2 regions of the Cellulosimicrobium sp. BMG9.22 genome follow, and region 2 is predicted to be linked to the other one. Evidence: predicted binding sites of a transcription regulator. Region 2 holds the regulator's gene; the other holds the start of a gene.

Region 1 (15,093 bases), on a different contig from region 2:
GTTCTTAGCGACCGGTCCGGCGAGCGTCCCGTCCTCCTGGAACGTGACGTAGGCGAGCCCGCGAGCGCCGCGCTGCTTGGCCCACTCCTGCCACGCGTCGAACTGGCGGCGCGGCTGCGAGGCGCCGCCGGTCATGACGACGGCGCCCACGTACTCGGCCTGGAACACGCGGAACGGCGTGTCCTTGAAGTAGTCGGTGAGCTCGACGAGCGGGTTGCCGAAGCGCAGGTCGGGCTTGTCGGAGCCGTACAGGCGCATGGCGTCGTGGAACGTCATGCGCGGGATCGGCGTCGGGACGGTGTACCCGATCAGCTCCCAGAGCGAGACGAGGATCTTCTCGGCGAGCGCGATGACGTCGTCCTGCTCGACGAAGCTCATCTCCACGTCGAGCTGCGTGAACTCGGGCTGGCGGTCGGCGCGGAAGTCCTCGTCGCGGTAGCAGCGCGCGATCTGGTAGTAGCGCTCCATGCCGGCGACCATGAGGAGCTGCTTGAACAGCTGCGGCGACTGCGGCAGCGCGTACCAGGAGCCGGGCGCCAGGCGCGCGGGCACGAGGAAGTCGCGCGCGCCCTCGGGCGTCGAGCGCGTGAGGGTCGGCGTCTCGATCTCGACGAAGTCCTCCGCGTCGAGCACGCGGCGCGCGGCCTGGTTGACCTTGGCACGCAGACGCAGCGCGTGCGCGGGCGCGGGGCGGCGCAGGTCGAGGTAGCGGTGCTTGAGGCGCGCCTCCTCGCCGATCGTCTCGGTGTCCGCGAGCGCCGTCGAGACCTGGAACGGCAGCGGGTCGGACGTGTTGAGCACGACGACGTCGCTCGCCACGACCTCGATCTCGCCGGTGGGCAGGGACGGGTTCTCGTTGCCCTCGGGGCGGCGCGAGACCTCCCCCGTGACCTGGAGGACGAACTCGTTGCGGAGCGGGTGCGCGACGGCCTCGTCGCGGATGACGACCTGGGCGATGCCCGACGCGTCGCGCAGGTCGATGAAGGCGACACCGCCGTGATCGCGCCGACGGTCGACCCAGCCCGTGAGGGTGACGGTCTGACCGGAGTGCTCGGCCCGCAGTGAGCCGGCCGTTCGGGTGCGCAGCACGGAGGGTTCCTTCCGAGAGGTGGGGGGTTCGCGTTCCCGGGGCGGGCTCGCGTCCGGACGAGTCTAGTGGGCGGGCGGTGGACCCTGCGCGAGGTCGTGCGCCGAATACTGTTGTCGCCTTCGCGCGCGCGCGTCTCCTGCTACGGGAGGGCGCGCCGGCGGCATGCCGTCCCGGGGGGATCCCCTGCCAGGCACACGAAGGAGACGAGTTCCATGCGACCCACCCAGGACGTCCCGGTCGAGGTGGTCCTCGCCGCACGGTCCGGTGACCGGGCGGCGCTCGACCGCCTCGTCGCGCAGTCCCTCCCCCTGGTGTACAACGTCGTCGGGCGTGCTCTCGACGGGCACCCTGACACGGACGACGTGGTGCAGGAGTCAGTCCTGCGGGTGGTGCATGGTATCGGCTCGTTGGAGCGCGCGCAGTCGTTCCGGTCATGGATGCTGGCGATCACGGTGCGTCAGGTGCGGGACTGGATGCGGCGGCGGAAGGTCGAGCGTGAGCGGCACGCCGACCTGTCGGCGGTCGAGCTCGCCGTGGACCCGGCGGCCGACTTCGTCGCGACGACGATCGACCGGCTCTTCCTCGACGGCGAGCGGCGCGTGCTCGCCCAGGCGACGCGCTGGCTGGATCCTCGTGACCGCGACGTGCTCGCGCTGTGGTGGCTCGAGTCGAGCGGCGAGCTCACGCGGGCCGAGCTCGCCGAGTCCCTCGGCGTCGACCGGCGGCACGCCGCCGTGCGGGTGCAGCGCCTGCGCGAGCGCCTCGCGACGGGACGTGCGATCGTCGTCGCCCTCGACGCGAGCCCACGGTGCGACGGGCTGGCGGAGGTCGCGCGCCGCTGGGACGGTCGTCCGAGCCCGTTGTGGCGCAAGCGGTTCGCGCGGCACGTGCTCGGGTGCGCGCGCTGCGGCGGTGCCGAGGGGACGTCGTCCGAGCGCCTGCTCGCGGGGTTGCCCCTCCTCGTGCCGCCCGCGGCCCTGTCGGCCGCGCTCCGCTCGCTCCCCCCGGGCCAGGTCGGAGCAGAGCCGGCGACGTCGGGACCGCCCGTGCCGGCGGAGCACGGCGAGCTGCTGCCCGTCGTTCGTGCTGGCGCGCGCCCACGGCTGTTGCGTGGCCCGTGGTCCCGTCCCCGCCTCTCGGGGTCGCTCGTCGCGGTCGCCGTGGGCGCCGCCGTGACGGTCGCGGTCGTCGCGACGCTCTCGCTCGGGGGCGCGACCACCGAGCCCACCGTGGCCGCGTCGCTCCCGACGGCGTCGTCGACGACGGGGACGCCGTCGCAGGCGCCCACCCCGGACGCCCGTCCCTCGACGCCTCCGGAGCCGGTCGTCGAGGTCGAGCCGCCCCCGACCGTGAGCGCGCCGGCCGTCGCGGCGGACGCGCCGGCCGAGGCGACGCCTGACACCGTCGCCGCACCGCCCGCCGCGCCGTCCGGCAAGAAGGGTGCCGCGGTGTGGGAGTTCGGCGACGCCGCCCCGGCTCTCACGGCGTCGGGAGCCGCCTGGTACTACACGTGGGGCACGGACCCGGGGCCGGGTGCCGGTTCCGGGGTGGAGTTCGTGCCGATGATCTGGGGCCGGGACCACGTGACGGACGAGAACCTCGCGCGCGCCGCCGGTCAGGGCCGCTACCTGCTGGGGTTCAACGAGCCCGACCTCGGCGGCCAGGCCGAGATGAGCGTCGAGGAGGCGCTCGAGCTGTGGCCCCGGCTCGAGTCGACCGGTCAGGTGCTCGGCAGCCCGGCGGTCGCGTGGGGCGCGGACGCTCCGGACGGGTGGCTCGACCGGTTCCTGCGCGCCGCGGACGAGCGCGGGTACCGCGTCGACTTCGTCACCCTGCACTGGTACGGCGGCGACTTCGACGCGGCGCGGGCGACCGACCAGCTGCGGCGCTACCTCGAGGCGGTCCACGCGCGGTACGGCAAGCCCGTCTGGCTCACCGAGTTCGCGCTCATCGACTTCTCGCAGGGTGTGCGGCACGCGAGCGACGAGGAGCAGGCGGCGTTCCTCGCCGAGGCGACGCGCATGCTCGCGGGGCTCGAGTACGTCCACCGCTACGCGTGGTTCGGGCTGCCCGCGGAGGACGGCCCGTTGCGGTCGGGGCTCTACGGTTCGGGTCCGGTGGCGACGCCGGCGGGCCGCGCGTTCGAGGCCGCGCCCTGACGGGGCGCGACGGTACCGGTCGCACGGCCGGACGGGGATAGGGTCGGCGGGTACCGTCCCGGCCGCACGAGGAGGCAGCCCGTTGGCCCGCAGCATCGCCACCAACCGCACCGTCGAGCGTGCCGAGCTCGAGGAGTTCCTGCGCTCGCGCCACGACGGGATCCTCGTCACGACCCGCCGCGACGGCACCCCGCAGCTCAGCCCTGTCACCTACGGGGTCGACTCCGAGGGCCGCGTCGTCGTGTCGACGTACCCCGAGCGCGCGAAGGCCGTGAACCTGCGCCGACGCCCGCAGGCGTCCCTGCTCTCGCTCGGTGCCGACTTCGGCGACGCCTGGGTCCAGGTCGACGGCACCGCAGAGGTGATCGACCTGCCCGACTCGATCGAGCCGCTCGTGGAGTACTACCGCTCGATCAGTGGCGAGCACCCTGACTGGGACGAGTACCGCGAGGCGATGGTGGCGCAGGGCAAGTCGCTCGTCCGCCTGACGATCACCCGCTGGGGCCCGGTCGCGACCGGCGGTTTCCCGGCGCGGCTGGCCGACCGCTGACGGTCGTCGCCACGGGTCGGCCGCACGACGGACCCGGCGCGCGTCGCGGTGACGGACGTGCGCTCGCCCGGCTGACGCGGCCCGTCACCGGTCAGAACAGGACCTGCTCCACTCCCCCGCCGACGACGTCAAGTCCGGCGCCGTCGACCGGCATGCCCGCGAGCGCCCCGCCCTCGACGCGCCCGTCGTCCTCGGGGAGGCTGCCTGCCGGGTACGCGCCGTCGACCGGCGGGCCCGTGCCGTCGAGGCCGCCCAGCTCACCGCGCCGGTACCGGCCCTCGACGCCGGCCGGGCCGCGGTGGCCGGAGACGGCGAAGCCGCGCTGCTCGAGCATCGGGCGGACGCGGTCCCACAGCCATGACCGGTACTGCTTCGACGCGTAGGCGCCGCGGGCGTAGACGCGCTCGTAGCCGGGGACGAGCTGCGGGTGCTCGCGCGCGAGCCAGCCCATGTACCACTCGCGCGTGCCGGGCTTGAGGTGCAGGGGCAGGACCGTGACGCCCGTCGCGCCCGCGTCCTTCACGGCGTCGAGAAGATCCGTGAGCGCGCGCGTCGAGTCGGTGAGCCAGGGCAGCACGGGCGCGACCATGACGCCGCACGGCAGACCCGCGTCGCGGACCGCGCGGATCAGGTCGAGCCGCGCGCGCGGCGAGGGCGTGCCGGGCTCGACGCTCGCCTGGAGCGCGGGGTCGAGCAGCGCGAGCGAGACGCCGATGCCGACCTCGACCCGCGACGCCGCGTCGGCGAGCAGCGGCAGGTCCCGGCGCAGGAGCGTGCCCTTGGTGAGGACGGACAACGGCGTGCCGGAGCCCGCGAGCGCGTCGATGATGCCGGGCATGAGCCGGTAGCGACCCTCGGCACGCTGGTACGGGTCGGTGTTCGTCCCGAGCGCGACGGCCTCGCGCCCCCACGAGGCGCGGGCGAGCTCGGCGCGCAGCACCTCGTCGACGTTGACCTTGACGACCACCTCGCGGTCGAAGTCGTCGCCCGCGTCGAGGTCGAGGTACTGGTGCGTGGGCCGCGCGAAGCAGTTGTGGCTCACGACGCCTGCGGCGACGAAGTCGCGCGTCCCGGTGGTGATGTCGACGAGCTCGGTCTCCTCCCCCGGCCCGCCGAGTGCCTCCAGCGACTCGACGCGGAGCGCGTCGTCCCCGGTCACGTCGCGCCCGTCGAGCGCCACGCCCCCGTCCGCGAGCGCCCCGGCACCGGGACCGACGAGGACGTCCCCGAGGGCCAGGTGCGCCCGGTGGCCGGCGCCGCCGACGACGTGCCGCCAGCCCCGCTGGGTGAGGAACCGGTGGTCGCCGCTCGCGACGAGCCGGGTGCCGTCCGCGAGGCCGACGCGGTAGGCGCGCTTGCGGGTGGTCCAGCGGTCGAGCACCCGGGTGCGCACGTACCGGCGGTACGCCCCGTGGGGCGCTGTCCCCACGATCTCGTCGCCGACGCTCAGATCCCCGATCGGGCGCTGGGTGCCGTCGGCCAGGAGCACCGGGGTCTCCGGTGCGAGGCAGTAGGAGCACGCGTGGCTGCATCCCCGGTACGGGTTGACCGTCCAGCGGAACGGCATGCGGGACATCGCGGGCACCTTCGACAGCGCGCTCTTCGCCGTCACCTCGTGGAACGTGATCCCCGCGAACTCGGGCGTGCGCACGCTGCGCACGAGCCCTGCGCGCTCCAGTCCCGGGAGCGCGCCGTCGTCCGCGTCGATCGCTTGTCCGTCCCACCGCACGCGCACAGTCGAACAGGTGTTCGACCCGCCTGTCAAGGCGCCGCCTTGTCGCGCCGCGGTGTCCCGCTCCGTGAGACGCGGTGATTGTCCGCAGGTCGACGAAGGGCCTAGGGTCGGGCCGAACGCCCCCGGGGAGCGCACGAGCGCTGAGAGTGCAGGCAGGACGACCGTCCCACCTGCAGACCCGTGGAACCTGATCTGGTTCGTACCAGCGAAGGGAGCAGGGCCGACGTCACCGTCCCCTGCGCGCTCGTGCCCGCGCGCCCCGTGCGCCGGGCCGGACGCGTGGGCGGGCCGGTGACGCGCCGTCGTGCACCCCTCGACCCGGGGGCCCGACGGAGGGAACCGCATGACCGAGCACACCACCGAGCAGCGCACCGGCGAACCGAGGTCACCGGGTGGCGCCGCACCCGCGACGGCTCCCCGGGTCCGTGCGCGACGACGCGGCCTCAGCCTGCACGAGACCGTCCTCGTCGCAGTCCTGGGCGTCGTGTTCGGGTTCGTCTACTGGGCGTTCGTGCAGCTCTGGGCACCGCTCCAGCTCGTGATGGGACCGCTCGCGGACCTCGCCGCGAACGTGCTCGCCGGGGCCTGGATCGTCGTCGGACCGCTCGCGACGTACATCGTGCGCAAGCCGGGTGTCGGGATCCTCGCGGAGACGCTCGCCGCGCTGGTCGAGGTCGTGTTCCTCGCCTCCCCGGCCGGTCCGCTGCTGCTCCTCGTCGGGCTCGTCCAGGGCGTCGGAGCCGAGCTGCCGTTCGCGCTCACGCGCTACCGGCGGTTCGGCTGGTGGGTCTTCGTCGCCTCGGGCGTGAGCGCCGCGCTCGTCACCTTCGCGTTCAACGCCGTGCGCTTCGGCTGGCTCGGGCAGGACTACGCGATGCTCCGCCTCGGGATCCAGGTCGTCTCGTGCGTCGTGCTGTGCGGGATCGCGGCCCGCCTCCTCGGTGACGCCCTCACCCGCACCGGCGCGCTGGACGCCTTCGCGATCGGGTCGGCGCGGCGTGGCTGAGCACCGGCCGTCCGTGCCGCACGACGTCGTCGGGGCGCGGGGCCTGTCCGTCGCCCTGGGGCACGACGCCGCACCCGTGCTGGACGACGTCGACCTCGCCGTACCCGCGGGCGCCGCGCTGCTCGTCCTCGGCCCGTCGGGGTGCGGCAAGTCGACGCTCCTGCGGGCCCTGGTAGGCATCGTCCCGCACACCCTGCCCGGCACCGTCACCGGCGACCTCGACGTCGCGGGGCACGACCCGCGCGACGTGCCGCCCGCCGTGCTCGCCGCACGCGTCGGACTCGTCCAGCAACGCCCCGGCGACCAGCTCTGCCTCGCGCGCGTCGACGAGGAGCTGCGGTTCGCGCTCGAGAACCGCGGGGCCGACCCCCGGACCATGGACGCCCGCGCGGCGGCGGCGCTCGCGGCCGTCGGCGCGGCCCACCTGCACGACCGGGCGACCCACACGCTCTCCGGCGGCGAGGCGCAGCGCGTCGCGCTCGCCGCGGCGCTCGTCGCCGACCCCGGGCTCGTCGTGCTCGACGAACCCACCGCGCTCCTCGACCCCGCGGCGGCGCACGACGTCGGGGCGCTCGTCGCCGGGCTCACCACGGAGCACCCGGTGCCCGACGGCGTGGTGCCGCCCGACCCTCCGGGGACACCCCGCGACGCGCGCGACCGGGCACGCGCCGTCGTGCTCGTCGAGCACCGCCTCGACGATCTCGGGACGCTGCCCGAGTCGATCCTCGTGCTCGGGCGCGACGGCCGGGTCGTCGCGCACGGCCCGACGGACGTCGTCCTGCACGAGCACGCGGCCGAGCTCACGGCGCTCGGCTGCTGGCTCCCCCTGGCCTCCCGGCTCGTCGCCGCGGGGGCCCCCGCCCCGCTCGGCGTCCCCGAGACCGACGCCTGGCTGGCGGACCTCGCGCGCCCCCACCCCGCCGACGACGCGAGCCGTCGCGCCGTCGCGGACGGCCAGGACCGGCCCGTCGCGCTCCGGGCCCGGGGCCTCGAGGTCCACCGTGGAGGCGCCCTCGGGCGCGGGCGCCGCCGCGGGACCCCGGTGGTGCGCGACGTCGACCTCGACGTCCGCGCGGGCGAGGTGCTCGCCGTCGTCGGCCCGAACGGCGGCGGCAAGTCGACGCTGCTGCGCGGGCTCGCCGGGCTCGAACGGACGCGCGGCGAGCTCACGACCGCGCCCCACGCCCCGGTCGCGATGGTCTTCCAGGACCCCGAGCACCAGTTCCTCGCGCGCACCGTGCGCGAGGAGGTCGCATGGTCGGCGCGGCTCGCGCGCCTCGACGGCCTCGACGGTCGTGTCGCGCGCACGCTCGACGCGCTCGGCCTGACCGCGCTCGCGGACGCCAACCCGTACCGACTCTCCGGCGGGGAGCAGCGCCGGTTGTCGCTCGCGACGGCCGTCGTCCTCGACCCGGCGGTGCTTTTCGCGGACGAGCCCACGTTCGGCCTCGACCGCACCCAGGCCCACGCGACGGCGCAGGCGCTGCGCGGGCGGGCCGACGCCGGAGGTGCGGTCGTCCTCGTCACGCACGACCTGTCCCTGGTGGCCGAGATCGCCGACCGCGTGGCCGTCGTCGTCGACGGGACGATCGCCGCGACCGGCACGCCGACCGCCGTGCTGGGCGACGACGCCCTCGGCGCGCGCGCCCGGCTCCGGCGACCGCCCCTGCTCGAGTGGTGGGCGACGACGGGGCGCCACGTCGGCGTCGACCCCGGCGCCCTCGTGCGGGCGCTCGACGCGGCCGTCGCGCGCTCGGCGCGTACCCCGACGAGTACCGGACCCACGGTCGGAGCGACGTCGTGAGCGCGCCGCCGACGGTCCTCGAGCGGTGGAACCCGACCGTGAAGCTCGCGACCGTGCTCGCACTCTCCACGGCCGCGCTGCTCGTGACCGACCCGGTCACGCCCGCGATCGGCTGGGTGATCACGCTCGTCGCGCTGCTCGCGCTCGGCCGGGTGCCGCTGCGCACGCTCGCGCTCGCGCACGTCCCGTTCGTGGTGTTCGCCACGAGTCTCCTCGTCGTCAACGTCGTGACGCGACCCGGCGGCGACCCCGTGAGCATCGGCCCGCTCTCCGTGGGCGCGGACGGCCTGACGATCGGCGCCGCGCTCGCGCTGCGCACGCTGTTCGTCGGCGCCCTGTCCCTCACGCTCGTCCTGGCGACCGACCCGGTGCGCCTCATGACGAGCCTGCACCAGCACGCGCGGCTGCCCGCGACGTGGACGTTCGCCGTCCTCGCGGCGCACCGCCTCCTCGTCGAGCTGCCGGGCGCGTGGCACACGATCCGGTGCGCGCAGGCGGTGCGCGACCCGCGACGTACGCCCGGCGGGCTGCCCCGTTCGCCGCGTGCCCTCGGTGCTGCCGCGTTCGGGCTCCTCGTCGGAGCGGTGCGGCGGGCCGAGCGCATCACGGTCGCGCTCGAGTCGCGCGGGCTCGGCTCCGGACCGCGCACGACGGCACGACCCGTGCCCCTCGGCCCGGCCGACGTCGTCGCCGCCGGGGCGGTCCTCGCCGTCGCGGCGGCGGTGGTCGTCGCCGGCGTGCTCGGCGGGTGGGTGACCGGGCTCGGGGCCCTCACCGCGTGAGCGTCACCGGCTCGACCACCGCTCCCTCCGCCGGGACGCCCAGCGCGACGTCGGTCGCCCGCCCGCCGCGCACGTGCTCCCGGTACCCCCGGAACGCCAGGGGCACGCCGCGCGCCGCCGTCGGGTCCGGCCCGTCCATGACCTGGACGTGCACGTGCGGCTGCGTCGAGTTGCCCGAGTTCCCGCACCGGCCCAGCTCGTCCCCCGTCGCGACCCGCTGCCCCGGGCGCACCGCGACGGAACCGTCCCTCAGGTGGGCGAGCACGACGAACGCGCCCTGCTGGTCCAGGGCGACGACCACGTGGTTGCCGGCCAGCCCGCTCGCCCCGGCTCGCGCGCGCGACGCCTGCGTGAGCGCGTACCCGAGCAGCGCCGTCGGCGCGCGCCGGGCCTCGTGGTCGGGCTCGCCGTCGTGCACCGCGACCACGGTGCCGGACGCGGGCGCGAGCACCGGTATCCCGAATGCGTAGAACCGCCCGGGGGGCTCGGTCGCGAGCGCCGTGCGCCAGTCGCGCACGGGCGCCGTCCGACGACCCCGGACCGCCACGAAGTCGATCGCGTAGGTCGTCGCGAACAGGTGGGTGCCGTGGCTCGGGACGCGGCGGGCCGGGCTGTTCTCGACACGCCACGTCCCGGCGAAGGGCAGGGCCAGCTCGACGGCGTCGACCATGCCGCTCCCTCCGGTAGGTGCGCCGCCGACGGCGGTGCTGGTCAGGTGCGTGTCAGGTGCGTGTCAGTCGGACGCCGGGACCACCCGGGGCCACAGGTCCTCGGCCGGGGGCGACCACGTCGCGGCGTCGGCGTCGACCTGCTCGCCCGAACGGATGTCCTTGACCTGGTCGGGCCGCGGCTCGCCGTCCTGCTCCGTGTCCGGGGAGGTGCCCGGGAACCAGACGAAGGGGATGCCGCGACGGTCGGCGTAGCGGATCTGCTTGCCGAACTTCGCCGCCGCGGGCGCGACCTCGACGGGGATGCCGCGCGCGCGCAGTGCCGTGGCGACGGTGTCGGACGCCGGACGCGACTCCTCGCGCGCCACCGCGACGACGACGGCGCTCGGCACCGACCGCGTGGCGCGCACGAGGCCGGCGGAGAGCAGGCGCGAGACCAGGCGGGACACGCCGACCGACAGGCCGACGCCCGGGTAGGTGTTCGCGCCGTCGGACGCGAGCGTGTCGTAGCGGCCGCCCGAGCAGATCGAGCCGAGCTGCTCGTGCCCGACGAGCACGGTCTCGTAGACCGAGCCGGTGTAGTAGTCGAGGCCCCGCGCGATCTTCAGGTCGGCCACGACGACGCCGGGCGCACGCGTGCTCGCGGCCTCGATCAGGGCGCCGAGCTCGCCGAGCCCCGTCTCGAGCAGGTCGTGCACCACACCGTGCTCGGCCGCGAGCGCCCGCACACGGTCGATCACCGCGGTGTCGCTCCCGCTGATCGCGGCGAGGGCCAGGCACGCCTGCGCCTGCTCGGGCGTCGCGCCGGCCTCCGCGACGAGGAGCGCGGCGACCTTCTCGGGCCCGATCTTGTCCAGCTTGTCGATCTGGCGCAGCACCTCGTCCACGGCGTCGATCCCGAGCCCGCGGTAGAAGCCCTCCGCGACACGGCGGTTGTTGACGAGCACGCGCACCTCGGGCACGCCGATGTCGCGCAGCGCGCCGAGCGCCTCCGCCATGACGAGCGGGAGCTCGACCTCGTAGTGGTACGGCAGCTCGCCGGCACCGACGACGTCGATGTCCGCCTGGGCGAACTCGCGGAACCGGCCGTCCTGGGGGCGCTCGCCGCGCCACACCTTCTGGATCTGGTAGCGCTTGAACGGGAAGGCGAGGTGCCCGGCGTTCTCGAGGACGTAGCGCGCGAACGGGACGGTGAGGTCGAAGTGCAGGCCGAGCTGCTTGTCGCCCCGGCCCGCCCGCGGCTCCGCCTCCTCGGCGTCCTCCTGGAGGCGGCGGAGGACGTAGACCTCCTTGGAGGTCTCGCCCTTGCGCAGGAGCTGGTCGAGCGGCTCGACCGCGCGCGTCTCGATCCCGCCGAAACCGTGCAGCTCGAACACCCGGCGCAGCGTGTCGAGGACGTGCTGCTCGACGATCCGGCCGTCGGGGAGCCATTCGGGGAAACCTGAGAGGGGTGTGGGCCTGGCCATGGCTCACGATCCTTCCAGACGGGCGCCGCGGGTCCGAATCGTCCGGGCGCGGCCCGGCCGGGCCGGCTCAGGCGCGGGCGAGGAACGGGTTGGTCGCGAGCTCGCGGGCGACGGTCGTCGCGGGCCCGTGCCCGGGGAGCACGTCCCACCGCGGGTCCAGGCGCCCGACGACGTCGCGCAGCGTCCTGGCCATCGTCGCGCCGTCTCCCCCGGGCAGGTCCGTGCGGCCGATCGATCCCGCGAACAGCACGTCGCCGCTGAGCACGAGCCCGGACCTCGGCGCACCGACGAGGTAGAGGGTCGACCCCTCCGTGTGACCGGGCGCGGGCAGCGCGCGCAGCCGGAGCGCTCCGAACATGAGCGTCGCGCCCTCCCCGGCGCCACCGTCGAACGTGCGCACCGACGCGGGCTCGCGGTAGTCCTCGGGGTGTGCGCCCGCCTCGCGCAGCGCCGCACCGAGCGGGCCCGAGACGAGGGCCCCGCGTGCGTCGCCCGCGGAGGCGGGCCGGTGCTCGATCGTGCCGAACGGGTCGGCGAGACGATAGGCGTCCGCGGCGTGCAGCACGACGTCGACGCCGAACTGCTCCGCGAGCTCTGCCGCGTCCCACGTGTGGTCGACGTGCCCGTGCGTCGCGAGCACGGCGCGCGGGACGAGCCCGTTCCGTTCGACGTGGGCGACGACGTCGGCCGCCACGCCGGCGCCGGCGTCGACGACGACGCAGTCGCCGCCCCGGGCGCTCACGACCGTGCAGTTCGTCCCGAAGACCGGGGCGACGACCACGTGCACAGCGACGTCGGGCCGGGCTCCGTCGTGCCCGTCGGGTGCTGCCGGCCCCGCGCCGGTGAGTGCGTCCACGGCGCGAGCCTAGCTCTGGGGACCCGGTCGGCAGGCCCGTGCGCCGCCCTGCCGCCCGGGGCCACCGATACCGGACCGTGACCTGCCCGGCGGGAAACCACCCGTCGCCTGGGCTCTCGATGCCTAGACTGTGCCGTACCGACCGCGGCCGCACCGGGGTCGACCGTGCGCGCCGTCGCGGCGCTCGACGAAGGAGCTGGGGTGTCGACGAAGAGTCAGGAGCGGGCGAAGGCGCGCCGCCGCGAGGAGAAGTGGGAACGTCACGTCGCCCAGCTCCGCGCGAAGCGCCAGCGGACCTGGTCGATCGTCGGCGTCGTCCTGGCCCTCGTCGTCATCGGCGTCGCGGTGTGGTGGGCGCTGTCCGCCACGCAGGCCCCGGGCACCGACCCGGGGGGCGACCCCGGCTCGAGCGCGGAGCCGGGCGAGCACACGCTTCCCCCCGCGTCGGCCGCGGAGGGCCGGGACTGGACCACGACGCTCAGCACGAGCGCCGGCGACGTCACGCTCACCCTCGACGGCGCCGCGGCACCGCAGGCGGTCGCGAGCTTCGTCTCCCTGGCCGAGTCCGGGTACTTCGACGACACCGACTGCCACCGCCTCACGACGGAGGGCATCTCCGTGCTCCAGTGCGGTGACCCCACGGGGACGGGGACCGGCGGTCCCGGGTACAGCTTCGGCCCGATCGAGAACGCCCCGGAGGACGACGTCTACCCCGCTGGCACCGTCGCCATGGCACGCCAGGGCGGGAACGCCGAGTCGATGGGCTCCCAGTTCTTCCTCGTCTACGAGGACTCGACCATCCCGTCCGACGTGGCGGGTGGTTACACGGTGTTCGGCACCATCACGTCCGGCCTGGACGTCGTCCAGGCAGTCGCTGACGCGGGAACCGCGGACGGGTCCGGCGACGGATCCCCCGCCACCCCGGTCACCATCGAAGGAGTTGAGACCCAGTGAGCGAACCCGCCGAGAACCAGGCGAGCACGCCGGCAGCGGAGCCCGTGGGAGCGGGCGAGACCGAACGGGTCGAGGCGACCGAGGTGGAGCCCGCGGCGGTCGACGCGCCGCCCGTCGACGAGAGCACCGAGGACGCAGCGACGGCCGACACCGCCGGGGGCGACACCGGCGGGGGCGACACCGGCGAGCCCACCGCCGAGGCAGCGGAGGCACCGGAGGCACCTGCCGAAGCGGCACCGGAGCAGGCACCCCCCGCCGACGAGGCCGAGGAACCCGCGCCGAACGACGACGAGGCCGCGACGACCGAAACTGAGACGACCGAAGCTGAGCCTGCGACCGAGCAGGCAGTTGCCGAGACCGAGCCGGCAGCGGACGAGGTCGAGCCGACCGCGGACGAGGTCGAGCCGACCGCGGCGGAGGCTACGCCGGAGCCGGCCTCCGACGACGTCGAGCCGACCGAGGCCGAGACGGCGCCAGAGCCAGCTGCGAAGCCGGCCGCGACTCCCCGCCCCGCTCCGCGCCCGAAGCCCTCGGCGATCCCGCACCCGCCCCGCAAGCCCGCACCGACCGCACCGACCGCTCAGGCAGCCGCCGCTGAGGCGCCTGCCGTCCCTGCCGTGCCCGCCGTCCCCGCGCTCGCGGACGACTCCGCGGCGGCCAAGGCCGCGGCCGAGTTCGGGCGCGTCGACGAGGACGGCACGGTCTACGTCCGGGAGAGCGCCGGAGAGCGCGCGGTGGGGCAGTTCCCCGGCGTCGAGGCCGGCGAGGCGCTCACGCTCTACGTCCGCCGCTACCTCGACCTCCAGGCGAAGGTCGCGCTCTTCGAGGCGCGGCTGTCCGGGACGGACCTGTCCGTCAAGGAGATCGACCAGACCCTCACGCGCCTCGCCGAGGAGACGGCCGAGCCGTCCGCCGTCGGCGACCTCGACGCCCTGCGCGCCCAGGTCGAGGCGCTGAGGGCGGTCGCCGCGGAGCGGCGGTCGCAGCTCGAGGCGGAGCGTGCTGCCGCCAAGGCGTCGGCGCTCGCCGCTCGCACGGAGATCATCGAGGCCGCGGAGCAGATCGCCGCGACCGACCCGAGCCGGATGCAGTGGCGCCCCGCCGGTGAGGAGCTGCGCACCCTCCTCGACCGCTGGAAGGAGGCGCAGCGCTCGGGCCCGCGTATCGACCGCACGAGCGAAGAGGCGCTGTGGAAGCGCTTCAGCCATGCGCGCACCGCGTTCGACCGCGAGCGCCGGCACTACTTCGCCGAGCTCGAGCAGCGCAACAGCGCCGCCAAGGAGGCGAAGCAGAAGCTCGTCGCCGAGGCGGAGGCGCTCTCCTCCAGCACCGACTGGGGGCCCACGGCGGGTGCCTACCGCGACCTGATGGCCCAGTGGAAGGCCGCCGGCCGTGCGAGCCGCAAGGACGACGACGCGCTGTGGGCACGGTTCCGCGCCGCCCAGGACACGTTCTTCCAGGCGCGCGACGCGGCGAGCTCGGCCACCGACGCGGAGTACGCGGCAAACCTCGAGGTCAAGGAGGCGCTGCTCGCCGAGGCCGAGGCGCTGCTCCCGGTCAAGGACCTCGGGGCGGCCAAGGCCGCGCTGCGTGACCTCCAGGAACGCTGGGAGGAGGCGGGGCGCGTGCCGCGCGGCGACCTGCAGCGGGTCGAGGGGCGCCTGCGTGCCGTCGAGAACGCGATCCGTGACGCGGACCAGGCGCAGTGGACGCGGACCAACCCCGAGACGCGGGCGCGCGCCGAGGGCGCAGCCGCCCAGCTCGAGTCCGCGATCGAAGGGCTCGAGGCGGACCTCGCCGCCGCCCGGGCGAAGGGCGACAAGCGGGCCGTCGCGGACCTCGAGAGCTCGCTCGCGGCTCGCCGGTCGTGGCTCGAGCAGGTCGTGCGCGCGGCGGAGGACTCGCGCGGCTGACGACGGGCCGCCGTCGGTTCCGCCCGGAGGGGTCGGTGCTCGTCCACAGACGAGCGCCGGCCCCTTTCGCGTGCGCGCGTCGTGCGGCACCGTGTCGGGATGCGCACCGC
Region 2 (15,093 bases):
CCGACGGCCTCCTCCGAGGACGTGCCCGTGGCGCCGGCGCAGGAGGAGGAGACCGCCTCGGCGTCGAGCGACGCCGGGACGGCGAGCGACCAGGACGCGCAGGCCTCCGTCTGACGGCGGTCGCGGGCGGCCGGTGCGGTGGGGGCCGGTGCGGTTCAGGCCGGGGCGCGGACCTCGAGCACGCGGAAGCCCTTGGCGCTCGCGGCCCGCTCGACGCTCGCGCCGGGAAGGCCGGGCTGCAGGTGCTCGGCGAGCCAGCGCTGGAGCGAGTCCGAGCCGAGGTTGCGCTGCACCACCAGGTGCGCGACCGCGCCCGGCGCGAGGCGCGGGAGCCAGTGCAGGAGCATCGCGTGCAGGGCATCCTTGCCGACCCGGATCGGAGGGTTCGACCAGATCGCGGCGAACGCGACGTCGTCGGGCACCTCGTGCGGCGTGACCGCACGGACGTTGGTCAGCCCGAGGCGCTCGGCGTTGCGGCGCACGAGGTCGAGCGCGCGCTCGTTGACGTCGACGGCCCAGACCGTCACGTCCGGGGCCTGGTCCGCCATCGTCAGGGCCACCGGCCCCCACCCGCAGCCCAGGTCGAGCACGTGCGCGGGTGCGTCGTCGTCGCGCGCGGCGAGCACGTCGTCGAGCGGCGGGACCGTGCGGAGCAGCACCTGCGTGCCCAGGTCGAGCCGCCCGGCGGAGAAGACGCCGGGGGCGACCTCGACCTCGACGTCGCGTCCCGCGAGGCGCACGGAGATCGTGCGCCGCTCGGCGGCGGACGCCGGCTGCGCCGTGAAGTAGTGGTCGTGCTCGTCGGTCACGACGGGTGATCCTACGCGGCACCCGTGGAATCCGGTGGCTCCGGGACGATTTCCCGTGCCACGCTTGTTCTACCACCGGGCGCACGAGCGCCTGGCACCGACGGAAGGCGGCACATGACCCAGACCCCAGCGAACCCCACCGCGGCTCAGGACGAGCCGACCGGCGTGACGCGGGACATCGCGAGCGACGTCGTGGCACGGGTGCTCGCTCGGGCCGGGACGGCGCGCGCCGAGGGCGGCACGGTCCACGCGGAGCACGACGGCGAGCAGCTCGAGCTCGCGGAGCGCAGCGCGCTGCGGCGTGTCGCGGGCCTGTCCACCGAGCTCCAGGACGTCACGGAGGTCGAGTACCGGCAGCTGCGCCTCGAGAAGGTCGTGCTCGTCGGGCTGTGGAGCCCGGGCTCCGACCCGCGCGAGGACGGCGCGCCGTCGTCCGCGGAGGAGGCGGAGATCTCCCTGCGCGAGCTCGCGGCGCTCGCCGAGACGGCGGGCTCCCAGGTGCTCGACGGCATCATCCAGCGGCGGGCGAAGCCCGACCCGGGGACCTATCTCGGGTCCGGCAAGGCCGTGGAGCTCGCCGACGTCGTCGCGGCGACGGGCGCGGACACGGTCGTCATCGACGGCGAGCTCGCGCCCTCGCAGCGGCGTTCTCTCGAGGACATCGTCAAGGTCAAGGTCATCGACCGGACCGCGCTGATCCTCGACATCTTCGCCCAGCACGCGAAGTCGCGAGAGGGCAAGGCCCAGGTCGAGCTGGCCCAGCTCGAATACCTCCTGCCGCGCCTGCGCGGCTGGGGCGAGTCGATGTCCCGCCAGGCCGGTGGCCAGGTCGGCGGCGCCGGCGCGGGCATGGGCTCGCGCGGTCCTGGTGAGACGAAGATCGAGCTCGACCGGCGGCGCATCCGCAACCGCATGGCCAAGCTCCGCCGTGAGATCCAGGCCATGGCTCCGGGTCGCGAGACGAAGCGCGCGTCGCGCAAGCGGCACGCCGTCCCCGCCGTCGCGATCGCCGGGTACACCAACGCCGGCAAGTCGAGCCTGCTCAACGCGATCACGGGTGCGGGCGTCCTCGTCGAGAACGCGCTGTTCGCGACGCTCGACCCGACCGTGCGCCGCACGCGCACCGAGGACGGGCGCGTCTACACGCTCGCTGACACCGTCGGCTTCGTCCGCGCGCTCCCGCACCAGCTCGTCGAGGCGTTCCGCTCGACGCTCGAGGAGGTCGGGCAGTCCGACCTGCTCCTGCACGTCGTCGACGCGTCGCACCCGGACCCCGAAGGTCAGATCGCCGCGGTGCGCCACGTGCTCGCCGACATCCCGGGCGTCGAGGAGGTGCCGGAGGTGATCGTCCTCAACAAGGCCGACGTCGCGGACCCCGAGACGATCGCCCGGATCCGTCGGCGCGAGCGGCGGACCGTCGTCGTCTCGGCGCACACGGGCGAGGGGATCGCGGCGCTGCGCGAGCTCATCGCGCTCGAGCTGCCGCGCCCCGACGTCACGATCGACCTCGTCGTGCCCTACCACCGTGGCGACCTGGTGCACCGCGTGCACACCGAGGGTGAGATCGACCACGAGGAGCACACGCCGGAGGGCACGCTCCTGCGGGGTCGTGTCGCCGAGGCGCTCGCGGCCGAGCTCACGGGAGCCGCGGCCGGAGTCTGACGCACGCACAGGACGACCCCGGGCCGGCACACCGACCCGGGGTCGATCCGCGCGTGCCCTCGTGGGCCGGCGTCCACAGGGGGCCGACGGCGCGTCGGTGCGCGACCGTAGACTCGGTGGGTGCCCCCCTCCCGTGCCTCCGCCCGACCCGTCGTGGACCACGCCGACCTTGCGGACGACGCCGGACAGGTCGGCGAGACGGCACCGGCCGCGGCGCCGGTGCCCGAGGTCGACGCGCTCCTCGACCTCGCGGTCGAGCGGCTCGGTGGCGCACGACGCGACGGGCAGCACGCGATGGCCGCTGCCGTCACCGCGGCGATCGAGGGCACCGAGCACCTGGTCGTCCAGGCGGGCACCGGCACGGGAAAGTCGCTCGGCTACCTGGTCCCGGCCGTGCGGCACGCGGTCGCGACGGACGAGCGCGTCGTCGTCTCGACGGCGACCCTCGCGCTCCAGCGCCAGGTGATCACGCGCGACCTCCCGCTCGTCGCGGACGCCATCGCCGACCGTCTCCCGCGCCCTGCGTCGATCGCGCTGCTCAAGGGCTGGCACAACTACCTCTGCGTGCACAAGATCGCGGGCGGCTACCCGGTCGACGAGCCCACGCTGTTCGACCTGCCCGGCGAGTCCGCGGGTGCCGCAGACCACCCGGCCGCCCGGGGCGGGACGAGTGCGGCGGCGCTCGGCGAGCAGGTCGTGCGCCTGCGGGAGTGGGCCGACGAGACGCCGACGGGGGACCGCGACGACCTCGTGCCCGGCGTGAGCGACAAGGCCTGGCGACAGGTGTCCGTCACGGCCCTCGAGTGTCTCGGCCAGCGGTGCCCGCTGCTCGCGGAGTGCTTCCCCGAGCGCGCGCGGGCCACGGCGCGCGAGGCCGACGTCGTCGTCACGAACCACGCGATGCTGGGCATCGCGGCGATGGGTTCGCCCGGCGTCCTGCCCGAGCACGACGTGCTCGTCGTCGACGAGGCGCACGAGCTGGCCGACCGCGTGACCGCGGCGGCGACCGTGGACCTGTCCGTGCCCGCGATCGAGAGCGCCGCCCGGCTCGCTCGCCGGCACGCCGGCGTGCAGACCGACGCGCTCGACGCGGCGTCGGCGGCGTTCGGGACGGTCGTCGGCGCGCTGCCGGCCGAGCGGTTCCCGGACGGGCTGCCGGAGGACGCTCGCACGGCCGTGGCCGCCGTGCGCGACGCGGCGCGCGAGGTGCTGTCGTCGCTCAAGCCCGAGACGGGCGTCACGAAGCCCGCACAACCCGACACCGGTCTCAAGATGGCGCAGTCGACGATGCTCCAGCTCTTCGAGGTCGCCGAGCGCATGGCCGCCGACCCCACGGGCCACGACGTGCTGTGGTGCTCCCGCCCCGGCGAGGGCGGGTGGTCGGCCGACCGGTTCGGGGAGGGCGCGAGCCGCCTGCACGCCGCGCCCCTCGGCGTCGCAGGGCTGATCCGCACGCATCTGCTCGCGGAACGCACGGGCGTGTTCACCTCGGCCACGCTCGCGCTCGGCGGGACGTTCGACCCCGTCGCGCGGACGTTCGGGCTCGGCGGCGGGGCCGACGGCGAGAACGAGGACGCGCCGCGGTGGCGCGGCCTCGACGTCGGCAGCCCGTTCGACTACGCGCGCCAGGGCATCCTCTACGTCGCGAAGCACCTGCCGACCCCGGGGCGCGACGCGGCGACGGAGCACCAGCTCGACGAGATCGCCGCGCTCGTCGAGGCCGCGGGAGGTCGCACGCTCGGGCTGTTCTCGTCGCGGCGTGCCGCGGTCGCGGCGGCCGAGGCGATGCGCGAGCGCCTCGACGTGCCGATCCTGTGCCAGGGCGACGACCAGCTCCCGACGCTCGTCAAGGAGTTCGCCGCCGACCCGGCGACGTGCCTCTTCGGCACGCTGTCGCTGTGGCAGGGGGTCGACGTGCCGGGACCGTCCTGCCAGCTCGTCCTCATCGACCGGATCCCGTTCCCCCGTCCGGACGACCCGGTGAAGTCCGCGCGCGCCCGAGCCGTGGAGGCCTCGGGCGGCAACGGGTTCATGCAGGTCTCCGCCACGCACGCGGCGCTGCTGCTCGCGCAGGGTGCCGGGCGGCTCGTGCGCTCGACCCAGGACCGCGGCGTCGTCGCGGTGCTCGACCCGCGACTGGTCACCGCACGCTACGGCACGTTCCTCACCCGCTCGATGCCCGGCTTCTGGCAGACGACCGACCGTGACGTCGCCACCGCTGCGCTCCAGCGTCTCGTCGCCCTAGGCTGAACGCCTCAGCGACGACCAGCGACGACCAGCCACGACACGGAGACGACATGACCACGAGCACGTCCTCGCAGGCCACCGGACCGACCGCGCGCGCGGCGGGCGGCGCGCGCACCACCAAGCTCGCGATCGTGGGAGCCGGAGCGGTCGGGTCCACCCTCGCCTACGCGGCGCTCATGCGCGGTGCGGCACGGACGGTCGCACTGCTCGACGTCAACCGCGCCAAGGTGGAGGCCGAGGTCCTCGACCTCCAGCACGGCATCCAGTTCATGCCGATGGCCCACGTCGAGGGTTCGGACGACGTCGCGGTCTGCGCGGACGCGGACGTCGTCGTGGTGACGGCGGGTGCCAAGCAGAAGCCCGGCCAGTCGCGCCTGGATCTCGCCGAGGCGACGATCGGGCTCGTGCGCACGATCCTGCCGGGACTCGTCGAGGTCGCCCCCCACGCGACCTACGTCATGGTGACGAACCCGGTCGACATCGTCACCTACGCGGCGCTCAAGGTCTCCGGTCTCCCACCGCAGCAGCTGTTCGGCAGCGGGACGGTGCTCGACTCGTCACGGCTGCGCTTCCTCGTCGCCCAGCACTGCGGCGTCGCGGTCCAGAACGTCCACGCCTACATCGCGGGGGAGCACGGGGACACCGAGATCCCCCTGTGGAGCTCCGCCACGATCGGCGGGACACCGCTCCTCGACTGGCCCGGGCTCGGCGGCAAGACGCCGCTCACGGCGGACGTGCGTGAGCAGATCGCGCACGAGGTCGTCCACTCGGCCTACCGCATCATCGAGGGCAAGGGTGCGACGAACTACGCCGTCGGGCTCGCCGGGACGCGCATCATCGAGGCGGTGCTCGGTGACGAGCACCGCCTCCTGCCGGTCTCGTCGCTGCTCGAGGGCGACTACGGCATCGACGACGTGTGCCTGTCGCTGCCGACCCTCGTCGACCGGCGCGGTGCGGTCGAGCGCATCGAGGTGCCGCTCTCCGACGACGAGCTCGCGGGCCTGCGCGCGTCGGCCGACTCGCTGAGGAGCGTCGCCCGGCGCTTCGGACTCTGAGCGCCGCGGGCTGAGCCCACCGAGGGCCCGGTAGCCGTAGTCGGCCACCCGGCCCTCGTCGTGGTCAGAGGCTGCGCAGCACCGAGACGACGCGCCCGAGCACCTGCGCGTCGTCGCCGGGGATCGGGTCGTACGCGGCGTTGCGCGGCATGAGCCAGACGTGCCCGTCGGCGCGGCGCAGGCTCTTGACCGTCGCCTCACCGTCGATCATCGCCGCGACGATCTCGCCGTTCTCGGCGACCGGCTGCCGACGCACGACCACCCAGTCGCCGTCGCAGATCGCGGCGTCGATCATCGAGTCGCCCTGCACGCGCAGGAGGAACAGCTCGCCCTCGCCGACCAGCTGGCGGGGCAGCGGGAAGACGTCCTCGACCAGCTGCTCGGCGAGGATGGGACCGCCTGCGGCGATCCGTCCGACGACGGGCACGTACGACGGGGCCGGGTGCGCCTCGTCGTACTCCGGCGGGGAGGACGTGCCGGGGAGCGCGGTGGCGCGGCGGGAGTCGTCGGGCTGGACGACCTCGATGGCCCGGGGCCGGTTCGGGTCCCGGCGCAGGTACCCCTTGCGCTCGAGCGTCATGAGCTGGTGCTTGACCGACGAGGGGCTCGTCAGGCCGACCGCCTCGCCGATCTCGCGCATGCTGGGCGGATAGCCGCGCTGCTCGACGCACGCCCTGATCGTCTCGAGCACGAGGCGCTGGCGCGGCGTCAGCCCGTCGCCCCCCGCCGAGCCGTCCGGGAGCTCACGCACCTCGGCGAGCCCCCGTGCGCTGTCCGTGCCTCGTCCCGCCATGGTCCGCTCCGCCCTCGTCCGTCGCTGGCCGCGGAGCTCGACTGCGGGCTCCCGGCCACCCTCACCCGGGACGAGCGCCCCGGGTTCGGCCGTGCCGGAGCGTCCAGGTGTGGACATGTCCGGCGAACCGACCTGACCCCAGGCTAGGGGAGAGCGCGACACGAATCAAACATCTGTTCGAGCATGTCTCGACTCCGTCGGCCGTTCGTGATAGACCTTCGTACAGATGTTCGACGTACACGTGTTCGACCGACGCCTCGTCGGCGGACGCACGACGGGGCTCGCGGGGCGGATCGACCGGGGAAGGCGATCCGCCCCACGAGCCGGGACGGAGAAGACATGAGCACGATCACGCTGCCGGCGTCCGGGCCGGCCGTCTCGCGCGAGAGCCGTCGGGCGCCCGGCGGTCGGCTTCGCCTCACGCGCCGAGGGCGGGTGGTGCTCGTCGTGCTCGTCGCGCTGGTCGCCCTGCTCGCCGCCCGGGTCGGTTCCGCGGTGGCGGGTGCGCCCGGTGAACCCGTCGAGGTGCGGGTCCACGTGGTGTCCGCGGGCGAGTCCCTGTGGGGTCTCGCCGCCGCCGTCGCCGACCCGGGCGAGGATCTCCGCGACGTCGTCGGCGGCCTCGTCGAGCTGAACGAGCTCCCGTCGGCAGGGCTCCAGGTGGGTCAGCGGGTGCTCCTGCCGGTCGATGGCGCATGACGCGGGTCGGGCTGCTCGCCGCCCCTGCGCGCCGGATGTGACCGAGGACACGTCTCGCGCTGGCGGCGAGTGGGGCTCGGGGGGTTGCGGAGACGATTAGGGTGACCTAAGTTAGTATCACCTCACACGCCGGGCCGGGGGGCTGGGCGAGAGGCGAGGAGCACGCGGTCCACCGCGACTCCTGCGCACGTCGACGCGCGTGAGGCGAGACACGCGCGAGATGGGGACGGGGGCGTCCCGACGGGGGCGGTCGGAATCGACCGCCCCCGTTCTGCTGCCGCCCGCGGTCAGCCCCTTCCGTTCCGCGTGTTGCACGCGCGCACCGCGACGGCTTACGTTCGACGCGCCGACGCCGACGGCGCCGGCGTGATCCCGCGGAGGAGCCCGCCCATGCACTGCCCGTTCTGCCGCCACGCGGACTCCCGAGTCGTCGACTCGCGCACCTCCGACGACGGCGCGTCGATCCGTCGCCGGCGCCAGTGCCCGGCGTGCAACCGCCGGTTCACGACGATCGAGACCGCGAGCCTGTCCGTCGTCAAGAGATCGGGTGTCACCGAGCCGTTCTCGCGGGAGAAGATCGTCAACGGCGTCCGCAAGGCGTGCCAGGGTCGCCCGGTCAACGAGGACGATCTCGCGGTCCTGGCGCAGAGGGTCGAGGAGACGATCCGCGCGAGCGGGAGCGCAGAGCTCGACGCGTACGAGATCGGTCTCGCGATCCTGGGCCCGCTGCGCGAGCTCGACGAGGTCGCCTACCTCCGGTTCGCGAGCGTCTACCAGGCGTTCGACTCCCTCGAGGACTTCGAGAGCGCGATCACCTCGCTGCGGGTCGAGCGGGCCGAGCGTCGGCGTGCGGCGTCCGGGTCGGGCGACGCCCTCGACGGCGAAGGTCCCGACGGCGAAGGTCCCGGCGGCGAAGGTCCCGGCGGGGAGGGCCCCGGTCCCGACGACCACGTCGAGGAAGCGGCGTCCGCGCGCTGACCACGCCGCCTACAGGTCGCTCGACCGGGCGGCCCAGATGTTGATGCCGCTGTCCGCGGGGATCGCCCTGACCGCGCCGAGCTCCTCCGCGGTCAGCGGAGGAACCTCGAGCGCCGCGAGGTTCTCGTCGAGCTGCTGGGTCGAGCTCGCGCCGAGGAGCACGGACGTCACGCGCTCGTCGCGCAACGCCCATGCCACGGCCGTCTGGGCGAGCGACCTCCCGTTCGCGCGGGCGAGCCGGTCGAGCCGGCGGACGTGCGCGAGGTTCTCCTCGCGCAGGAACTCGCGCCGGAGCGGTCCGCCGCGCGCGGCGCGCGAGGTCTCGGGCACACCGCCGAGATACCGGTCGGTGAGCATCCCCTGCGCGAGCGGTGAGAAGGCGACGACACCGGTGCCGGTCTCGCCGGCCACGTCCAGCAGGCTCCGCCCGGCCGCGTCCGCCGGGTCCGGTTCCTCGATCCAGCGGTTGAGCATCGAGTACGAGACCTGGGTCACGACGAGGTCGACGCCGAGGCGTGCGGCGACGTCGAGCGCCTCCCTCGTCCGGCTCGCCGAGTACGACGAGATGCCGGCGTACCGGGCCCGACCGGAGCGCACCGCCGTCGCGAGAGCGCCGACGGTCTCGGTGAGCGGCGTCGTGGGGTCGAACCGGTGGCTGTAGAAGATGTCGACGTGGTCGAGACCGAGCCGTCGCAGCGAGGCGTCGAGGGAGGAGAGCAGGTACTTGCGCGAGCCGCCCTCGCCGTACGGGCCGGGTCCCATGCGGTAGCCCGCCTTGGTCGTCACGACGAGCTCGTCGCGCACGGGCCGCAGCTCGCGGGCGAGCAGCCTGCCCAGCGACTCCTCGGCCGCGCCCCCGGGCGGGCCGTAGTTGTTCGCGAGGTCCAGGTGGGTCACGCCGCGGCCCACGGCGTGCAGGACGATCTCACGCTGGGTGGCGGCAGGGTCGGCGTCGCCGAAGTTCTGCCAGAGCCCCAGGGAGAGGGCCGGGAGCGTCAGGCCGCCGCGACCGAGCGGCCGGTGCGGGATCGGCACGTGGGCGGTCGGGGACGGCGTGGACGGCACGGCCTCGACGCTACCGGACCCGGCACGTGGCGGCGGCTGCGCCACCGGCGAAATCAGGTGGCGCTGCCGGGAGCGGTGCGAGACCCTGGCCGTGGGCCCGCCTGGTCGGGCCCGTCCACATCCCCCACCGACGAGGAGCCCGCCCATGGCGTCCGACGCGCAGCAACCTGCTGCAGACACTGCACCGACCGACGAGGCCAAGGCGAAGTTCCGTGAGGCGCTCGACCGCAAGAAGGCGGCGCAGCACCGGACGGCGGACGGCGAGACGAACACCGGTTCGGTGCACGGCTCGGAGACCGTCGGGCCCGTCCAGCGCACGTTCCGCCGCAAGTCCGGCTGACCCGCCGCACGGACCGTTCCGTCGTCCGGCTCCCCGCTCGGGGGGCCGGACGACGTGCGTCAGGGCCCGTCAGTCGAGGACGCGCAGCGCGATCGTCTGGTCCATGCCCGCGAGGGCCTCGATGACGGCGGGCTCGACGCGCGAGCCGACGTCCGTGACGACGTAGCCGAGCTCGCCGCGGGTCGCGAGGAGCTGGCCCTCGATGTTGGTGCCGTGCTCCGCGAGGGTCGCGTTGACCGCGGCGAGCACACCCGGCGTGTTGCGGTGCAGGTGCGTGATGCGCGTGATCCCGGTGGTCTGCTCGAGCGCGAGGTTCGGCAGGTTGACGCTCAGCGTCGTCGAGCCGGTGGTCAGGTAGTCGCGCAGCTTCGCCGAGACGAACTGCCCGATGGCCTCCTGGGCCTCCTCCGTCGACCCGCCGATGTGCGGCGTGAGGATGACGTTCGGCAGGCCGCGGAGCTCGGAGTCGAACGCGTCGCCCTTGCGCTTCGGCTCGTGCGGGAAGACGTCGACGGCAGCGCCGGAGACGTGGCCGGCCACGATCGCCTCGCGCAGGGCGCCGTAGTCGACGACGAAGCCGCGCGAGAGGTTGAGGAAGATCGCGCCCGAGCGCATGCGGGCGAGCTGCTTCGCGCCGAACAACCCGGCGTTCCCCTCGCGCCCGTCGACGTGCAGCGTCACGACGTCGGCCTGCTCGAGCAGCTCGTCGAGCGTGTCCATGCGGCGCGCGTTGCCGAGCGCGAGCTTCTCGGCCGTGTCGTAGAAGACCACCGACATGCCGAGGTTCTCGGCGACGACGGAGAGCTGGGTGCCGATGTTGCCGTAGCCGACGATGCCCAGCGTGCGGCCGCGCACCTCGTGCGCACCCTCCGCGGACTTGTCCCACCGGCCCTCGTGCAGGGCCTTGTCGCGCTCGGTCAGGCGGCGCGTCAGCGCGATGATCTCCGCGAGCGCGATCTCGACCACCGAGCGCGTGTTCTGGAACGGCGCGTTGAAGACGGCCACGCCCTGGGCCGCGGCGGACCGCAGGTCGATCTGGTTGGTGCCGATGCAGAACGCGCCGAGCGCCACCAGGTCGGGGGCGTTCTCGAGCACGTTCGCGGTGACGTTCGTCTTGGACCGGATGCCGAGCAGGTGGACGCCGTCGAGCGCCTCGATGAGCTCGGACTCGTCGAGGGCGCCGGTGCGGACGGTGACGTCGATCCCGGAGGCCTCGAGGTTCGAGGCGGCGAGGGGGTGCAGGTTTTCGAGGAGGAGGGCGCGTAGCACCCACCCATGGTGCGCCGTGGACGGCGTGGCGACCAAACGGGTCTTGACCCTCGGGACGAGGTGAACGACCTCCCGATCACGCCCCGCCCGGCTCCACGATCCCCGCCGGCAGCTCGCGCGCGTGCACGAGGACGAGCCGCTGCGTCGGCCGCGTCATCGCGACGTACAGGTCGGACGCCCCCGAGGGCCCCGCCGCGACGTCGGCCGGCTCGACGAGAACGACCGCGTCGAACTCGAGGCCCTTGACCTCCACTGGGTCGAGCACGACGACCGTCTCGTCGGCGCCGCCGTCCTCGACGCCGAGCGCCGCGCGCAGGTGCGCGACGCTCGCTCGCGCCGCCACGACGGCGACGCGGCCGGCGTCGTCCGCCACGAACTCGGCGCGCGCGGCCTCGACCTGCGCGCGGACCGCGGCGACGAGGTCCGCCGTGCGGTCGGGCCCGGCGGGGGCGGCCGGTCCGGCGGCGCCGACGGGGCCGACGGCGACGACGCGCAGCGCGTCCGGCACCTCGCGCGCGGACGTCAGCGGCGAGACCGGCAGGCCCGCGGCGACGGCCGCGCGGCGGGCCGCGTCCGCGACCGCGGCGGGCGTGCGGTAGTTGACGGTGAGCTCCGCGAGCCGCCACGCGTCACGGAACACCGGGTCGAGCATCCCCCTCCACGAGCGGGCGCCCGCGGGCGACGACGTCTGCGCCACGTCCCCGACGATCGTGAACGAGCGCGTCGGGCAGCGGCGCACGAGCATGCGCCACGCCATCGCCGACAGCTCCTGCGCCTCGTCGACCACGACGTGCCCGTACGTCCACGACCGGTCCTGCACGGCACGCTCCGCCGTCGTGAGCCGGGGACCGCTCGCGGCGAACCGCTCCGCGAGCACGTCGGCCCCGACGATCCCGGCACCCGCGCCCGACGACTCGAGCACCTGGCGCGCGTACTCGAGGTCCCGCGTGCGCTGCGCGGCCTGGGCCGCCGCCTCGGCACGCTCGGCCTGGTCGTCCTCCCCGAGCAGCTCGGCGGCCTCGTCGAGCAGCGGGACGTCCGCGGGGGTCCAGGGCGAGCCCTTCGGCCGTGCGAGCAGCCGCTGGTCCTCCACCGAGAGCTCGGGCGCCGCCTCGGCGAGCCGGTGCGGCTTGGTGAACAGGTCCTCGACGAGCCGCTCGGGCGTGATGGGCAGCCACGCGAGGTTCAGCGCCACCCGCACGTCGTGGTGCGAGCGGAGGTCCTCGAGGACGACCGCCCGGTCCTCGCCGACCAGCGGCTCGCCGAGCTGCGTCCCGTACTGGTCCACGAGACGCGAGAGCATCTCGCGCACGAACGTCACGCGCGCGAGGTTGTGCGGCTTGTGCGCGCGCCGCGCCTTGGCGATGGCGTCGCGCACGTCACGTCGTCGGATCACGAGGTCCCGGCCGTCGAGGCGCACCGGCACGTCGTGGGCAGGCACGCGCTCGCGCGCCCGCACGGCGCGGAGGACCGCGCGCGCCATGACCGCCCGCCCCTTGACGCGCGCGACCAGCGGGTCCTCGTCGCCGTCCGCGACGACGCCGGGCAGGAGGTCCGCGATCGTCGTGCTGACGACGCCCGTCTCTCCGAGGGACGGCAGCACCTGGTCGATGTAGCGCAGGAACGACAGGCTGGGGCCGACGAGCAGGACTCCCGAGCGCTCGAGCACGCGCCGGTGCGCGTAGAGCAGGTACGCGGCGCGGTGCAGCGCGACCGCGGTCTTGCCGGTGCCGGGCCCGCCCTGCACGACGAGCGCGCCGGCGAGCGCCGAGCGGATGATCGTGTCCTGCTCGGCCTGGATCGTCGCGACGATGTCGCCCATGCGCCCGGTGCGGCCCGCGGCCATGGCGGCGAGCAGGGCTCCCTCGCCGGACAGCGAGGTCCCGGTGACGTCGGCCGGCGCGTCGAGGTCGAGGAGCTCGTCCTCGATCCCGGTCACCTCGCGTCCGCGCGTCACGAGGTGGCGACGGCGCACGACGCCGTCGGGGTGCGCCGCGGTCGCGCGGTAGAAGGCCTGGGCGGCGGGAGCGCGCCAGTCGGTGAGCAGGGACGTGTGCTCGGCGTCGGCGAGCCCGATGCGGCCGACGTAGCGGGCGGCGCCGTCGTCGAGGTCGAGGCGGCCGAACGCCAGGCGGTCCTCGACCGCGTCGAGCTGGGCGACGCGGTCCTCGTAGAGGGTCGCGAACGCGTCGCGCTCGCTGCGGTTCTGCGGGGAGCCGGAGGGGCCCGAGCGCCGCACGGCGTCGAGCCGTGCGCGTGCCGCCGCCCGCAGCTCGTCGAGGCGCGCGTAGAGGGTGTCCACGACCTCCTGCTCGAGCCGGAGCTCGTCGATGCGTCCCACGCTGTCCCTTCGTCGACCCGTGCCGCGCTCCCCGTCGTGCCCGCCGGTGCGGCCGTCCATTATGGCGCACGGGGAGCCTGTCGCAGACACGCGCTCGCCCGGCAGGGCCGGAAGCGACCCGCCCGCTAGGATCGGGGCCCATGGCGACCAGACGGGAGCCGGCGTCGTGACGGAGAACGACCGGCAGGTCCCCCCCGAGGGGCGCTCGGCACGGGGCGACGTGTCGCGCCCGCAGCGTGCCGTGCTCGCTCCGACCGACGAGCTGCGGATCCTCCTCGTCGAGGACGACGACGGCGACGCGATCCTCGTCGAGGAGCTGCTCTCCGACGCGAACCTCAAGGTCGAGCTGCACCGGGCGACGACGCTCGACGCCGCGCTCGACATGCTCCTCACCCACCACGTCGACTGCGTCCTGCTGGACCTCGGCCTCCCGGACTCGGTGGGCCTGTCGGCCGTGGAGCGGGTCCGGGCCGGGACTCACCCGCCCGCGCTCGTCGTGCTCACGGGACACGCGGGCATCGACCTCGGCGTCCAGGCGGTCGCGGCCGGAGCCGACGACTACCTCGTCAAGGGCGAGGTCGACGGCGACCTGCTCGGGCGCTCGGTGCGCTACGCCGTCCAGCGCCGCATGTCCGTCGAGCAGCAGCGTGCTCTGTACCGCAGCGAGGTCCGCGCCGCGGAGACGGCCAGGCTCGAGCGTGCGCTCCTGCCCACGCCGCTCGTGCAGGACGACCGCCTCGACGTGATGGTCGGCTACGTCCCGGGCGGCAACGGCCTCCTGGGCGGTGACTTCTACGACGCCGTCGAACGGCCGGACGGGTCCGTCCTGTGCGTCATCGGCGACGTCGCGGGGCACGGACCCGACGAGGCCGCGCTCGGGGCGACGCTGCGCACGGCGTGGCGCACGATCGTGCTCAGCGACACCGAGCCTGCCGGGATCCTGCCGCTGCTCGAGCGTGTCCTCGTGCCGGAGCGAGCACGCTCGGAGGTCTTCGTCACGCTGTGCCAGGTCGTGGTCTCCGCAGACCGTCGCCGAGCCGAGATCTACCTCGCGGGCCACCTCGCCCCGCTCCTCCTGCGGGACACGTCCTCGGAGATCCGGCCGACGGCCCGGGGCCGCGCGCTCGGCATCCCCGTCTCGGGCGGGTGGACGCCGCAGGAGGTGGACCTGGGGGAGCGCTGGGCGCTCATGCTCTACACCGACGGCCTCGTCGAGGCGACCGTGGCGGGACCCGAGGGCGCCGGTGCCGGCCTGCGCGCACGACCGGAGCGCGTCGGGGTCGAGGGCCTGCGCCGCGCCGTGGACGCCGCGCTCGAGCACGGCACCGAAGGTGTCGTGGAGCGCGTGTTCCACCGCGTGCGGGACCTGCACGGTGGGCCCCTGGCGGACGACGCCGCGCTCCTCGTCATCGGCTGGGGCGGCGACACCGCGTCCCCGGGCGAGCGCACCGCGACCCTCGCGGACTCCGACGAGTGGGCGCGGTGAGCGCGACGCCGGACGGTCCGCGCGGTGCGCCGACCCGTGCCGAGACCCGTGCTCCGACGCTGCGCCGCAGGCTCGGCTGGGCGCTCGTCGTCGCCGGGGTGATCCTGCTCGGGGTCCTCGCGACGTCGGCGATCGCGCTCTCCCGCGTGCTCACGCTGCAGGCCGAGGTCACCGGGCCCTACTTCGAGGCCGTCACGCAGGCGGACGCGGCCTACGTCGGCCTGCTCGACGCCGAGGTCGCGGTGCGCGCGTTCGTCGCCACGGGGGACGACACGGCGCTCGAGGCCTACACGCGCGCCGTCGGACCGGACGCCGCGGGAGTCGTCCCGGACCCGGACGTGCTCGCAGG

What was found. The regulator LexA, encoded in region 2, represses DNA repair genes until DNA is damaged. The targets are predictions, from matches to a motif close to TCGAACANNTGTTCGA.
Region 1: a site for LexA is predicted at 5,537-5,552, ahead of AC4H2H_RS07640 (Rv2578c family radical SAM protein). Genes of this name have one in related genera too.

Annotation. Positions count from the first base shown of each region.
Region 1 is NZ_JBZGBY010000007.1:104,784-119,876, forward strand. It holds gene aspS (aspartate--tRNA ligase) at 1-1,089, opposite strand, end outside; gene AC4H2H_RS07630 (sigma-70 family RNA polymerase sigma factor) at 1,303-3,249, shown strand; gene AC4H2H_RS07635 (PPOX class F420-dependent oxidoreductase) at 3,332-3,799, shown strand; gene AC4H2H_RS07640 (Rv2578c family radical SAM protein) at 3,891-5,528, opposite strand; TPP riboswitch at 5,648-5,767, shown strand; gene AC4H2H_RS07645 (ECF transporter S component) at 5,878-6,540, shown strand; gene AC4H2H_RS07650 (ABC transporter ATP-binding protein) at 6,533-8,344, shown strand; gene AC4H2H_RS07655 (energy-coupling factor transporter transmembrane component T family protein) at 8,341-9,126, shown strand; gene AC4H2H_RS07660 (M23 family metallopeptidase) at 9,116-9,796, opposite strand; gene hisS (histidine--tRNA ligase) at 9,860-11,260, opposite strand; gene AC4H2H_RS07670 (MBL fold metallo-hydrolase) at 11,328-12,116, opposite strand; gene AC4H2H_RS07675 (peptidylprolyl isomerase) at 12,318-13,070, shown strand; gene AC4H2H_RS07680 (DUF349 domain-containing protein) at 13,067-14,983, shown strand; gene AC4H2H_RS07685 (hypothetical protein) at 15,083-15,093, shown strand, end outside.
Region 2 is NZ_JBZGBY010000017.1:8,967-24,059, forward strand. It holds gene AC4H2H_RS12430 (class I SAM-dependent methyltransferase) at 156-809, opposite strand; gene hflX (GTPase HflX) at 924-2,471, shown strand; gene AC4H2H_RS12440 (ATP-dependent DNA helicase) at 2,625-4,721, shown strand; gene AC4H2H_RS12445 (L-lactate dehydrogenase) at 4,769-5,773, shown strand; gene lexA (transcriptional repressor LexA) at 5,838-6,566, opposite strand; gene AC4H2H_RS12455 (LysM peptidoglycan-binding domain-containing protein) at 6,906-7,265, shown strand; gene nrdR (transcriptional regulator NrdR) at 7,656-8,243, shown strand; gene AC4H2H_RS12465 (aldo/keto reductase) at 8,253-9,308, opposite strand; gene AC4H2H_RS12470 (DUF5302 domain-containing protein) at 9,454-9,648, shown strand; gene serA (phosphoglycerate dehydrogenase) at 9,718-10,917, opposite strand; gene AC4H2H_RS12480 (HelD family protein) at 10,994-13,318, opposite strand; gene AC4H2H_RS12485 (PP2C family protein-serine/threonine phosphatase) at 13,425-14,744, shown strand; gene AC4H2H_RS12490 (sensor histidine kinase) at 14,741-15,093, shown strand, end outside.